DNA from 3 places in the Pantoea sp. X-Soil-YNGN-775 genome. Region 2 is predicted to be linked to each of the others. Evidence: predicted binding sites of a transcription regulator. Region 2 holds the regulator's gene; each other region holds the start of a gene.
The links. Region 2 encodes ArgR, which controls arginine synthesis, uptake and breakdown. Its sites were predicted from a motif close to ANTGAATAAAAATACANT; they were not measured.
Positions count from the first base shown of each region.

Region 1: a site for ArgR is predicted at 1,391-1,408, ahead of argF (ornithine carbamoyltransferase). Genes of this name have one in related genera too.
Region 3: a site for ArgR is predicted at 3,793-3,810, ahead of argC (N-acetyl-gamma-glutamyl-phosphate reductase). Genes of this name have one in related genera too.

Region 1 covers NZ_AP035945.1:506,831-511,460, forward strand. Annotated here, with positions in the region: gene pyrB (aspartate carbamoyltransferase) at 1-57, opposite strand, end outside; gene argF (ornithine carbamoyltransferase) at 360-1,367, opposite strand; gene rraB (ribonuclease E inhibitor RraB) at 1,529-1,948, shown strand; gene miaE (tRNA isopentenyl-2-thiomethyl-A-37 hydroxylase MiaE) at 2,006-2,767, shown strand; gene AC6I8I_RS02280 (OprD family porin) at 3,138-4,460, shown strand; gene AC6I8I_RS02285 (histidine phosphatase family protein) at 4,468-4,630, shown strand, end outside.
Region 2 covers NZ_AP035945.1:3,764,346-3,768,975, reverse strand. Annotated here, with positions in the region: gene AC6I8I_RS17640 (barstar family protein) at 1-74, shown strand, start outside; gene yhcN (peroxide/acid stress response protein YhcN) at 128-391, opposite strand; gene AC6I8I_RS17630 (YdgH/BhsA/McbA-like domain containing protein) at 492-764, opposite strand; gene yhcN (peroxide/acid stress response protein YhcN) at 859-1,122, opposite strand; gene argR (transcriptional regulator ArgR) at 1,612-2,082, opposite strand; gene mdh (malate dehydrogenase) at 2,514-3,452, shown strand; gene mscM (miniconductance mechanosensitive channel MscM) at 3,499-4,630, opposite strand, start outside.
Region 3 covers NZ_AP035945.1:4,102,145-4,106,774, forward strand. Annotated here, with positions in the region: gene argH (argininosuccinate lyase) at 1-561, opposite strand, end outside; gene AC6I8I_RS19295 (argininosuccinate synthase) at 652-1,869, opposite strand; gene argB (acetylglutamate kinase) at 1,894-2,670, opposite strand; gene argC (N-acetyl-gamma-glutamyl-phosphate reductase) at 2,685-3,689, opposite strand; gene argE (acetylornithine deacetylase) at 3,857-4,630, shown strand, end outside.

The DNA of each region.
Region 1 (4,630 bases), 980 kb from region 2:
GTCACGGCTGAGGTCGTTGATCGAAATAATGTGCTTGCGATATAGCGGGTTAGCCATAGCTTTCTCCTCTGCGCGGCCGGATTGCGGACAAAAAAAAGCCCCTGCTTAAGGGGCTTTTTTATGATCGGGTCGATGACCGAAAGAAACAGCGGCGCCGCCTGCGGTCAGGCGTGATTGAGCGTCAAATTGTCCGCTGCGCTGTAGCATATTTCCTCCGGCAAATTGTGGCGAATTATACCGATTCGCGGCCGGGCAGCAAGGAAAAATCGTGCGCGAGGAAATCGTTTGCGGCACCACCAGCACGGCCTGCCCGGCCCCTCTGACCGGCGCGGATGCAGGCCGGCAATCTGGCGCAGCTGTCAGCGCTGACCGAGCGTCGCCACCATCACCGCTTTGATGGTGTGCATACGGTTTTCCGCCTGATCGAACACGATGCTGTGCGGCGATTCAAAAACTTCGTTGCTTACTTCCATCCCATTATGCAGATCGTACTGTTCCGCCATCTGCCGGCCCAGCGTGGTCTGATCGTCATGGAAAGCGGGCAGACAGTGCAGGAACTTCACCTCAGGATTGTGGGTCAGATCGAGCATCGCCCGGTTGACCTGATAATCACGCAGCAGGGCGATGCGCTCTTGCCACACCGCTTTGGCTTCGCCCATCGAAACCCAGACGTCGGTGTAGATGAAGTCAGCGCCGTTGACGCCGTCGGCAATGTTATCGGTGAGGGTAATTTTACCGCCGGTCTGCTGCGCGACTTTGCGACACTGTTCTACCAGCGCGGTTTCTGGCCAGCAGCTTTGCGGTGCCACTAGCCGCAAATCCAGCCCGACCAGCGCCGCCGCTTCCAGCATGGTGTTGCCCATGTTATTGCGCGCATCGCCGACGTAGACCAGCGTCATCTGGCTGAGCTTTTTACCCGGCAGATGCTCCTGCATTGTCAGCAGATCGGCTAGCAGCTGGGTGGGATGAAATTCCGTGGTCAGGCCGTTCCACACCGGCACGCCAGCGTGCTCAGCCAGGGTTTCCACCAGCGCCTGGCCGTAACCGCGATACTGAATGCCATCGTACATCCGGCCCAGCACCCGCGCGGTATCGCGCATCGACTCTTTATGGCCAATCTGGCTGCCGCTTGGGCCGAGATAGGTAACGTTAGCACCCTGATCGTAAGCGGCAACTTCGAAAGAGCATCGGGTACGGGTCGAGTCTTTTTCGAAGATGAGCGCGATGTTTTTGCCTTTCAGGGAGGGGACTTCACTGCCACTCTTTTTAGCGCGTTTTAATTCAGCCGCAAGGCTAAGCAGATAATCTATTTCGGCCGGGGTAAAATCCAGTAGCCTGAGGAAATGGCGCTGATATAGCTGACTCATACAACACTCCGGTAACCATATAAAGTGAATTAAAATTCAATCTAACCGTATGAATATGCATTTTCAAGCCCGGTGAGAATAAACTTTTCGTTTTGTGTAGTGGCGCGACAGGCAGTGTGGGAAAATAATTGTTTATTGCCGAACTCAGAGAGGACATCGTCATGGCATATGAAGCATTATTGGAAGAGCAGCGTGAAGAGACGCGCCTGATCATTGAAGAGCTGCTGGAGGATGGCAGCGATCCCGATGCGCTTTATACCATCGAGCACCATCTCTCGTGCAACAACTTCGATTCACTGGAAAAGGCGGCGGTTGACGCCTTTAAGCTGGGTTATGAAGTGACCGAGCCGGAAGAGCTGGAACTGGAAGATGGCACCACCGTAATGTGCGTTGACATCATCAGTGAATCGGCGCTGAAGCCAGAGCTGATTGATGTGCAGGTTGAGCAGCTGGTGAACCTGATCGGTAAATACAATGTCGACTACGACGGCTGGGGCACCTACTTCGAAGATCCGGACGCCGAAGATGAAGATGACGAAGACGCTATCGACGATGAAGATGATAACGGCATTCGCCACTAAGTCGCGCAGGGCGGGGAATTCTCCGCCTCTCTTCTTTTCCAGCCTCGTTTTAACACCATGAACTACGCACCGTTACTTGAACCGATTTATCAGTTTCTGCACTGCCGTACGCCACAAGCCTGGATTGATGAGGCGCGTAAACCCGAAAATCTGACCCTGTTATTAACCGATCACCTGGTGTGTGAGCTAAAAGCCGCGCAGACCGCAGTCTGGTTGATCCGCAAATATGTGGCTGACAAACCCAGCGGGGAGGCGGTTCTCGGCTGGCTGAAACCGTATGAAGATTTTATCTTCCGCGAAGATGGCGACAGCGACTTTATCAACGCCCATAAAAACCTCACCAAACGCATTATTGTTCGCAATGAACTGCCGTGGGCGGATGAGCTGGTGGAAAAGATGGTGCTGCTGATTAAAGAAGAGCTGCATCACTTTTATCAGGTGTGGGAAATTATGCAGTCGCGCGGGCTGGTCTATCAGAAGATCACCTCCAGCCGCTACGCGAAATCGCTGCTGCGTGAGGTTACCACTCATGAGCCGGAAACGCTGGTCGATAAGCTGATCTGCGGTGCCTATATTGAAGCGCGATCCTGCGAGCGTTTTGCCAGTCTGGCACCGTGGCTGGATGCGGAGCTGGAGAGCTTTTATATCTCACTGCTACGGTCGGAAGCGCGCCACTATCAGGACTATTTAGCCCTGGCGGCCCGCATATCCGCGCGGGATATTACCCCACGGGTACAGGCTATTGGAGCAACCGAAGCTCGGTTAATCAGCGAACCGGACAGCGAGTTACGTTTTCATAGCGGGGTACCGGCGTTCTGATAAGAGTAAACGGCGCTGTTACGACGGCCGTTTATTTTTTAATTTAACCGGGTTGATTTCATTAATAATAGAACTTCAAACGTTAATTATTAAGTTAATACGGTTCCGTTACGTCCGCTGAATATTATTTGAGTCATCCCTCACAGAATGTTTTTTCTCTTCTGATCTTTCCCCCCTGAATACGTATATTGCCCTTGCCGAATTAGGGTTGTTATTATTTTAAGCAAAACCTGATTCATGATTTCTCTTTGCCAAAGAGGGGTTGTGAATCAGGTTTTTTTTTGCACCGGGCACAGCCGGTAAACAGGTCAGATACCTTATTCCGGACTGCCGATTTTGCTAACCAGCTTTAAATGGAAGGAGTCATAAAATGAGGGTAAGGACCTGTATTCTGTTATTTATTCCACTGTTATTTCAGCCTGCGCTGGCGGACAATTTCAGCGCGCTATCGCTCTCTGATAATGCTTTCCTGCACGATTCGCAACTCGATCTCAGGCTGCGCAATTACTGGAAGTATCTTAAGGAAAACGAAGCGCAACCGATCGCGGTTCATAACGCCTGGGGACAGGCGGCAAGTCTGGATTTTCGTTCCGGCTATCTGTGGGACTGGCTGGGCTTTGATGCCACCTACACGCGTGCGATCAGGCTGGGTGCCAGCGACAACTTTGCCTCGCGCGGTGTGCTGTACGACAGCGGCGGCAACCGGCAAAAAGCTGACGCACACGGCTTTAGCAAGTTTGGCCAACGCTATCTGAAAGTAAAGCTGGGCGACGAGCAGGCGGGATTCGAGGCGAAAGCGGGCTGGCAAACGTTCAACGATTTTGGCGTGCTGACCAACACTAATCGTTTGTCGCGTAACAGCTATTCAGGCTATAGCGGCGCGCTGAACGGGCAAAATCTGCGGCTGGATTTGGCTTACGTCACCAAAGCTCTTCGCCATGATTCACCGGACAGCCTGGCGCTGCAAACCCAGGACCAGCGGACCATTGCGGCAATCTATACCGGCGCCCTGAGCTATAAAACCGATCGCGGACGGCTCGCCTACGCTTTTGGCGAAGCGGAAGCCTACCAGCGGCGTCATGTTATCGAAGCGAGTTACACCCTCTCGCCACACTGGCGTCTCTCCTCACAAATTTATGGCAGTCAGGCGCTGGCAAATTATAAAAGCATGGCCGCCAGCAAAAGATCGTTCGATGACCACGCCTGGCATTATGTCGGCGAAGCAGACTGGATCAACAATGGATGGACACAAAAATTCGCCGCTGGCTGGACCTCGGCACCTAAAAAGAATGCGGTGGGATATTATGCGCGTCCTTTAACAAAAAATACCCGCGGGCGTTTTAACGCGCTGACCGCTGTCGGCAAAGATTATACCCGTGATAAAGAACTGGCACTGGTGTCGCAAACGGAATATGAAATTTTAAAAGGCGTATTTAGCGGCTTTCAGATTAACTATGGACAGTTTAATTACCGGGATACGCGTATACGCTCCGGGGAAATTGTGCTCATCAACCGCTTCATCGAACCCCATCCCGCCCTGAAAAACTTGTCGATTTCTTCGCTGTTCGGTTATGGCTGGTCATACAAAAACAGCAAAGAAACACCGGTTTTAAATACGCAGGGAAAATACCGGCGCTCTCCCAACCTGTCTGCGGCGATCGCGGTTGAGTATAAATTAGACCTGTTAAAATAAGGAAAATATGATGAACAATATATTGAAAGCATTGCTGATGCTTGTGGCGGTTGGCGCTGGCGCAAGCGAATCCTTCGCTGCCGATGTGACAATCTATCTTACGCGGCATGGCAAAACCATGTTTAACACGGTTCATCGTGCGCAGGGGTGGTCAGATACACCGCTGACGC
Region 2 (4,630 bases):
ATGGCGCGCTGATTCTGCTGTTTGATGAAGCGGAAGAGGAGCTGGAAGGCCAGCTGCATTTTAACGTCAGATGAAAAAGGGCCCCGGCGAGCGGGGCCAAAGGGTTCGTCATGAATCTGACGAGGAATTATTTATACAGCTGAGCGGTGAAGTGATAGTTATCACCGGTGCGCGCTTCAATCACTTTATAAGCGCTGGCACCCTGTTCATCGGCTTTCTGAGACAGCTCAGCGCGATAATCCATCGGGGCTCCCGCTGTACCGCTGATGGTTACGGTGCCCGCAGGCTGCAGAGTCTGCGCTTGCTCGCCGGTTACCAGCTGGGCGGCAGATGCGCCGAACGCCATAACGGAAAGCAGGCTGACTGTAGCGATGGTTGTTTTGATTTTCATTTTTCGTCTCCTCAATACGTTCAACAACCTGCGGTGAAAAGAAGAAGCGGGTCGTCGACTCTGTTCTCTCAGGCGCCTTTCACGGCGTCATAACGGTTAATTATTTATACAGCTCAGCGGTGACGTGATAGGTGTCATCCTGGTTGTTTTCGATGATGCGATAGTGGCTGGCGCCCTGCGCATCCGCTTTCTCTGACAGAACCTGACGGATATTGGTCTGATCGCCGTCACGACCGCTGACGCTGATAGTCTGATTCATCGGCTGCAGATTCTGGCTCTGTGCCTGCTGGTTAGAAACCAGGCTGGCTGCGCTGGCTCCCACTGAGAACAGCGAAGCCAGACCGAGTACGGCAATAGCGAATGTGGTTTTCATGGTCAACTCTCCTGAACTGTGTTGCCGTTTCCCACCGAGGCGCATAACCGCGCATCAAAAAGTGGGCTACTGGCGATATGGGGTTGGGCTGAACTTAGTTGTACAGACGGGCGGTAGCGTGATAGTTACCGTTGTTGTACGCCTCAATCACGCGGTAGGCTTTTGCACCCTGCTGATCGGCTTTTTCGCTCAACTGCTGATTAATTTCCATCGGTGAGCCCGCAACGCCGCTGACGCTAATGGTACCCGCCGGTTGCAGATCCTGAGCCTGTGCGGCTGTGACAGATTCTGCTGCTACAGCACCAAAAGAGAGGGCAGAGAGAATGCTCAGGGTGGCGATAGTCGTTTTTACGTTCATATATTTTTCCTCGTCGTCAATTTTTATCTTTTTAGTTGGTGTGATTTGCATCACGAAAAGAAGTATAGAACTAATAACGGAAGAAATTAATACTCCGCTAATAATGTTTTTTTGTGATTCTTTATCCTTATGGCTACTTTTAATAACTCAACGTTATAAAAAACGGCGGAAAAATGACCTTTTCGCCGTTTTTTATTGCGAAAACAGGGAGATAAACCAATTTATCTTTTTGTGCGAAAATCACTGGTCGATCAGACTGGTCTTTGATTTAGATCTGGGTAATGACGCCAGAGTAGTGATGTAAAGCAGTGTAAAATACCGCAAAAGGTTAAGCAGACCAAAAGGTATGACCAATATTTTCAAAGACAAAATTAGGTCGAAGTGCGGACTAACTGTTTGATTTAAAACAGGATAAGGCCGGGAGAGATGCAGGGGCGGGCAGAAAGGGCTGTTGACCGGTCGCGCGCGGCCCGATCAACAGCCTCGTTATCAGAGTTCCTGTTCAAACAGGTTAAGAATCGCCCCGTGCAGCTGCTTAACCGTAAAGTCGCGCGCGCGGGTAATAAAGATAGTGTCATCGCCAGCGATGGTGCCGAGGATGCCTTCTGATTTACCCAGCGAGTCAAGCAGGCGCGCAATCAGCTGCGCGGCGCCTGGGCTGGTATGAATCACGACCAGCGCATCGTTGTAATCGATGTCGAGCACCAGATTTTTTAACGGGCTGGTGGTAGTCGGCACGCCAAGCTCGGCGGGCAAGCAGTAAACCATCTCCATCTTGGCATTACGGGTGCGTACCGCGCCAAACTTGGTCAGCATACGAGAAACTTTTGACTGGTTAATGTTCTCGAAGCCTTCATCCTGGAGCGCCTGAACGATTTCGCCCTGGGAACTGAATTTTTCTTCTTTTAATAAGGCTTTGAAAGCCTTGATCAGATCGTCTTGTTTCGATGGGTTTCGCATAGGTTACCAATAAATAGAGGGAATAACCGCACATCCGCCCGCGGCAGAGTGGTGATTATGCATTTAAATGCATTTTTATGCAATCGGTTGATTGATGAGCAGGGTTCGGGCGGCTAGCGGGCGGCGATAATAGCAAAGAAATCGTCCCAGACCAAAACCCCTGTCACAGCGCCGAAAGGCGAAGGTTGCAAAGTTGTTATATTATTGGTGGTGTAGTAACAGAAAACGCACGTAGCCGTTCTCTGTCTGCCGACGGCAAAGTTGTCGGTCATTCAGGTATTAAGATGATAAGTAACTTATGAATCCGGCGATCGCGTGTGAAAACACGTAGAATTAACAACGGATACGCGTCATCACCTGAGCAGTTGATTAAGGTCTGACACAGATGGAATTCCGGCTCTTCTCTGCCCCACCTTAATAAGGAGTTAAGAATGAAAGTTGCCGTACTCGGTGCCGCTGGCGGCATAGGCCAGGCGCTCGCACTTCTACTCAAAACCCAGCTTCCCGCAGGTTCAGAACTTTCACTGTATGACATCGCGCCGGTGACACCGGGCGTTGCCGTCGATCTCAGCCATATTCCGACTGCGGTGGCGATCAAGGGATTTAGTGGAGAAGACGCCACGCCAGCATTGCAGGGTGCCGATGTGGTACTGATTTCTGCCGGTGTGGCACGCAAACCCGGTATGGACCGCGCCGACCTGTTCAACGTTAACGCCGGCATTGTGCGTAACCTGATTGACCAGGTGGCGACCACCGCGCCCAAAGCGTTAATCGGTGTGATCACCAATCCGGTCAATACTACGGTGGCGATTGCGGCTGAAGTCCTGAAAAAACACGGCGTCTATGACAAAAATCGTCTGTTCGGCGTCACCACGCTGGATATTATTCGTGCCAATACCTTTGTCGCGGCGCTGAAAGGCAAACAGCCTGGCGAGATTGAGGTGCCGGTTATCGGCGGTCATTCCGGCGTGACCATCCTGCCGCTGTTGTCGCAGGTTTCAGGCGTCAGCTTTAGCGAGCAGGAAGTAGCTGACCTCACCAAACGCATCCAGAATGCCGGAACCGAAGTGGTTGAGGCCAAAGCCGGTGGCGGTTCTGCGACGCTGTCGATGGGGCAGGCTGCGGCTCGCTTCGGCTTGTCGCTGGTGCGGGCGCTTAACGGCGAGGCTAACGTGGTGGAGTGTGCTTACGTAGAAGGGGACGGCGAATATGCGCGTTTCTTTTCACAGCCGCTGCTGCTGGGTAAAAACGGCATTGCCGAACGCAAGCCGATTGGCACCCTGAGCGCTTTCGAACAGCAGGCGCTGAACGGCATGCTGGAAACGCTGAAGAAAGATATCGAGCAGGGCGAAGCGTTTGTGAAGCAGTAATCGCCGCCTGAATCCAACAACGCCCGGCTTAGCCGGGCGTTGTCGTTTACAGGCCGCCTGATTTATAGGCGCGTGCGGCCGGTGTCCCGTTGCTGGCCGGCAGTTTCTTGCCCAGCGTTTCCATTCGCATCTGGAAAGGCGGGAACGGCATCTCGATGCCGTGCTGCTCAAATCCGCTCAGAATCAGCTGATGCAGTTCGTGACGCAGCGGCATGCGATGTCCCATCTCGGCTGCATGCACACGCAGTTCGAACAGCTGGATCCCCTGCTGTAAATCGACCAGGAACACTTCCGGCGGCGGCGAATCCAGCACATAACTGCAACGTTCAGCCGCCTGCTTCAGGATGGTGGTCACCTCTTCACTGCTCACCTTCGCCGGTGCCGGGATAGTCAGCACCACGCGCGTCACCGAATCTGACAGCGACCAGTTAACAAACTGCTCGGTGATAAAGGCCTTATTCGGCACAATTATCTCTTTGCGGTCCCAGTCGGTAATGGTGGTGGCGCGCGTATTGATGCGGGTAATGCTGCCAGTCAGATCGCGAATGGTAACGGTATCGCCGATACGAATCGGTTTCTCAAACAGGATGATCAGACCCGAAATAAAGTTGGCGAAAATTTCCTGCAAACCAAAACCCAGTCCGACACCCAGCGCGGCGACCAGCCACTGCAACTTCGACCACTCAATACCAATCAGCGAGAAGCCAATCAGTCCGCCAATCAGCAACAGCAGATATTTGGTCAGGGTAGTGATGGCGTAGCCGGTACCGGGCGTCAGGTTAAGGTGCTGCAACAGCGCCAGCTCCAGCAGCGCTGGCATATTACGCACCAGTTGGGTGGTGATAATAAACACCAGAATGGCGATCAGCACCGAGCCCAGCGTAATCGGCTGGATAGACTCCACGCCCTGCACCGAGGTGCTGACATCCCACAGCTGAATATTCTCCAGGAAGCCGAACGCGGAGTGGATCTCCGACCACAGTACGATCACCGACACCAGCGCAATCAGCGTCAGGATTGAGCGCACCAGCCGCAGGGACTGAGCACTGATGGCATCCAGATCGATCACCGGCTCTTCGATTTCAATCGCGTCGGTATTCTGTGCGCCTTGCTCTTTCTCTTCTTCACTGCGCGCACGGTTAGCCAGCATGTCAGCACGACGCTGACGGGCGCGATCA
Region 3 (4,630 bases), 340 kb from region 2:
CAGGGTATCCTGCAGGCGGCTTTCATCACGCGCCAGCATTTCGACATAGGCCAGACACCAGTGCGCAAATGTGACTGGCTGCGCCCGCTGCAAATGGGTATAGCCTGGCATTACTGCATCCTGGTTCGCTTCTGCGGTCACTACCAGCGCCTGCTGCAGCTCACGCGTTGCGCCCAACAGCGCCTCAACCTGCATTTTGCACCACAGCTTGAGATCGGTAGCGACCTGATCGTTACGGCTCCGGCCGGTGTGCAGTTTTTTGCCCAGCGCACCCACTTTGTCGATCAGCTGACCTTCAACCCAGCTATGGATGTCTTCGGCGTCGCTCTGCAAAATCTGTTCAGGATTAGCGCGCACCTCCGCCAGCAAGGCAGTCAGTGCCGCTTCCAGCTGCTGCTGCTCATCCCCGGTCAGGACATTCACCGTCACCAGCGCTTTGGACCAGGCGACAGAACCTATAATGTCCTGCTCCGCCAGGCGGTAATCGAAGCGCAGCGAGTCGTTGAACTGTTTGAAACGTTGATCTGCTGCCTGGGTAAACCGTCCACCCCAAAGTGCCATGGGAAAACTCCTTCAAATCATTAAACAAAGGGCGGCATAAATGCCGCCCCTGAGCTCAAACGGTGAGACGAGGCGCACCTCGCCTGAGAATTACTTCTTCTGCTCGTTCAGGGCGCGGATGCGCGAAGAGAGCGAGAACAGACGGATAAAGCCGCCAGCATGGCGATGATCGTACACTTCGTCTTCGCCAAAGGTCGCAAACTCTTCCGAGTAGAGGCTGTTCGGTGAACGCTTCTGCGTCGCCGTTGCCTGGCCCTTGTAGAGCTGCAACACCACTTCGCCATTCACTTCTTCAGCCAGTGATTCTGCCGCGGCCTGAATTGACTTACGCAGCGGGGCGAACCAGCGACCGTCGTAAACCACGTAAGACATCTCCTGGCCCAGCTGCTCACGCCATTTGAAGCTATCGCGATCCAGAACCAGCTGCTCAACCGCACGCAGCGCGTTGACCATGATGGTGCCGCCCGGGGTTTCATAGCAGCCACGTGACTTGATGCCGACCAGACGGTTTTCAACGATATCGATCCGGCCTACACCGTGTTTCGCACCAATCACGTTGAGTTTTTCCAGGCACTGGAACGGGCTCAGTTTTTCGCCGTTCACTGCCACCACCCGACCTTTCTCCACGGTCACGGTCACTTCCTCCGGCTGAGCCGGTGCCTCTAAAGGATCGACGGTCCAGACCCAGCAATCTTTATTTGGTGCATTGGCCGGGCTTTCCAGCACGCCGCCTTCGGTGGAGATGTGCCAGGCGTTTTCATCACGGCTGTAGATTTTTTCCAGCGACGCAGTGGTCGGAATGTTGCGCTCTTTCAGGTAGTCCAGCAGCGCTTCACGCGACCGCAGATTCCATTCACGCCATGGCGCGACCACTTTCAGCTGCGGAGCCAGCGCGGTGTAGGTGGTTTCGAAACGCACCTGATCGTTACCTTTACCGGTTGCACCGTGACAGAGTGCATCCGCACCCACTTTCAGCGCCAGCTCAACCTGAGCTTTCGCGATGATAGGACGCGCCATCGAGGTGCCCAGCAGATAGGTGCCTTCATACAGAGCGCCGGTCTGCAGCACCGGGTAAACGTAATCGCTGATGAACTCTTCACGCAGATCAACCACGTGACACTCAGAGGCACCGGACTGCAGCGCTTTCTTCTCTACGCCTTCAAGATCGCTGCGCTCCTGACCGATATCGGCCACAAACGCCACCACCTCACAGCCGCCGTAGTTCTCTTTCAGCCACGGAATGATGGCGGAAGTATCAAGACCACCGGAGTAAGCCAGAACGATTTTTTTGATGCCTTGCGTTTGCATTTCGTAATCCTTGAATCAGAGTCGTTAAGCGAGAATCCGGGTGCCAATGGGCACGCCGTTAAACAGGTCAGGCAACCGCTCAGCGTGACGCCAGCTGGCGATATCCACCGGGCGGCCCAGCGTACGCGCCGCATCCAGCGCAGCGTGCACCTTCACAATCATGCCATCGGTAATAATGCCCTGGGTAATCAGCTGCTCAGCTTTGTCGGCGGTCATCTCTTCGATGCGCTGACCTTTGCCGTCGAGAATACCGCTGACGTCTGACAGCAAGACTAAATCAGCGCCAAGGGTCGATGCCAGCGCCGTCGCAGCCTGGTCGGCGTTGACGTTCATCAGTTCGCCGTCGTCAGTGATGCCGATAGAACTGACGACCGGCATATAACCAGCGGCCAGCAGGGTGTTCATCAGCGCCGGGTTACCCGGCATGGCGTGACCCACGTGGCCCAGTTCTTCATCAAACGGGGTGACGTTAACCATGCCGGCATCGCCAAGGCAGAGGCCAACCGCGTTGATGCCGGTTTTTTTGGCCCACGCCAGCAGGGTTTTGTTGGCAGTTCCCGCCAGCGCACCGGTAATAATGTCGATCTGATCGGCCGGCGTGACGCGCAGGCCGTTCTTTTTCTTCACCGGCAGCGCCAGCTTTTTCATCAGCTCATCCACCAGGCAACCGCCACCGTGAACAATAATCAGCGGACGCTGATGGGCACTGCGATAAGTCAGCAGCGCATCAAACAGACGGGCCAGCGCTTCTTCGCTGTCTAACAGCACACCGCCCAGCTTGATAATCAATGGATTGGTCATGGTTTACTCGTCCGTTAGGTCAGTGAGGTGGTTTCAGGGAAGCCGAAGCGGATATTCAGACACTGGACGGCCTGCGACGCGGCGCCTTTCAGCAGGTTATCTTCGGCGGCCACCACAATCAGGTGCTCATCCTGGACCTCAAAACCGATGTCGCAATAAGGCAGACCCACCACCGCTTTCAGTGCCGGAACGCCCTGCTCGTAGAGCCGGACCAGTGGCTTATCGTGATACGCGCGCTGGAACACTGCCGCCACGTCTTCGCGGCTCACGCCCGGATTTAACCGGCAGGTTATCGTCGCCAGAATACCGCGCGGGAAGTTGCCCAGATGCGGCGTGAAAATCACCGGCGTACCAAGATGCGCCACGATTTCCGGGTGATGACGATGGTTGAACAGACCGTAAGGCTGCAGGCTGACTTCGCAAAAGCTGGTGCCGACGCTGGCTTTACGCCCTGCGCCGCTCACGCCGCTGGTGGCGTTGATCACCGGCCACTGTGCCGTATTCAGCAGGCCCGCCTCCACCAGCGGTTTCAGCGCCAGCTGGGCCGCCGTCGGGTAACAACCCGGCACGGCCACCAGCTGTGCCTGCTTAATCTGCTGATGCTGATATTCCGCCAGGCCATAGACCGCTTTATCCAGCCAGTCGCCATGCTGATGGGTGAAGCCATAGAAGCGGGTATAAAACGCGGGATCATTGACGCGGAAGGCACCGGACAGGTCGAATACCACACAACCGGCCTTGAGAAATTCCGGAGCCAGATCGTGGCTGACTTCATGGGCCGTCGCCAGAAAAACCACATCCACTTTATCTGCCCATTCCGCCGCATGGCTCAACGGCTGTAGCGGCAGATCCACCACCCCTTTCAGCTGCGGATGCAGATCGGACAAGCGCTTACCCGCATCGGGACTTTGCGCCGAAACCGCTAAAGCGGTTATGTTGATATCTGGATGGCGATTCAGGAAGGTGGCGAGCTCTACGCCAGCGTAACCACTGGCACCCACGATCAGCGTATTCAACATCAGGCTGTAACCCTTTTTACAGTCACACGTTCCGGGTCGCGGCCTTGCCCCGTTGCCCACAATGTCGTTTGCAGCGATTTAAGGTTCACATGCAGACGACGTTAATGTATTTTTATTCACTATTAATGCATGAATATTGATACATCCTAACTCAAGGACCGTCAACAGTGAAGACAAAATTACCGCCTTTTATCGAACTCTACCGCCAGTTGATCGCCACACCGTCAATCAGCGCAACCGATGCCGCACTGGACCAGAGTAATGAAACTTTAATCAATTTGCTGGCTGGCTGGTTTCGCGACCTCGGCTTCAGCGTTGAAGTTCAGCCGGTGCCCGGCACCCGCAATAAATTTAATATGCTGGCCCGGACCGGTGACGGCGCAGGCGGGCTGCTGTTAGCCGGTCATACTGACACCGTGCCGTTCGACGATGGCCGCTGGACCCGCGATCCCTTTACCCTGACCGAGCACGACAACAAACTCTACGGCCTCGGCACCGCAGATATGAAAGGCTTTTTCGCCTTTATTCTCGATACGCTGCGGGATGTGGATGTCACGACGCTGAGCAAGCCACTCTACATCCTCGCCACCGCTGATGAAGAGACCACCATGGCCGGCGCTAAATACTTTTCTGAATCGACCCAGCTGCGTCCGGATTGCGCCATTATTGGCGAACCGACCTCACTCAAGCCGGTTCGCGCGCACAAAGGGCACCTGTCGAACGTGATCCGTATTGAAGGCAAGTCGGGCCACTCCAGCGATCCGGCGCGCGGCGTCAACGCCATTGAACTGATGCATGAATCGATCACCCATCTGATGCAACTGCGCAATACGCTAAAAGAGCGCTATCACCACGATGGTTTCGCTATTCCCTATCCCACCATGAACTTCGGGCATATTCACGGTGGCGATGCGGCTAACCGCATCTGCGCCTGCTGTGAA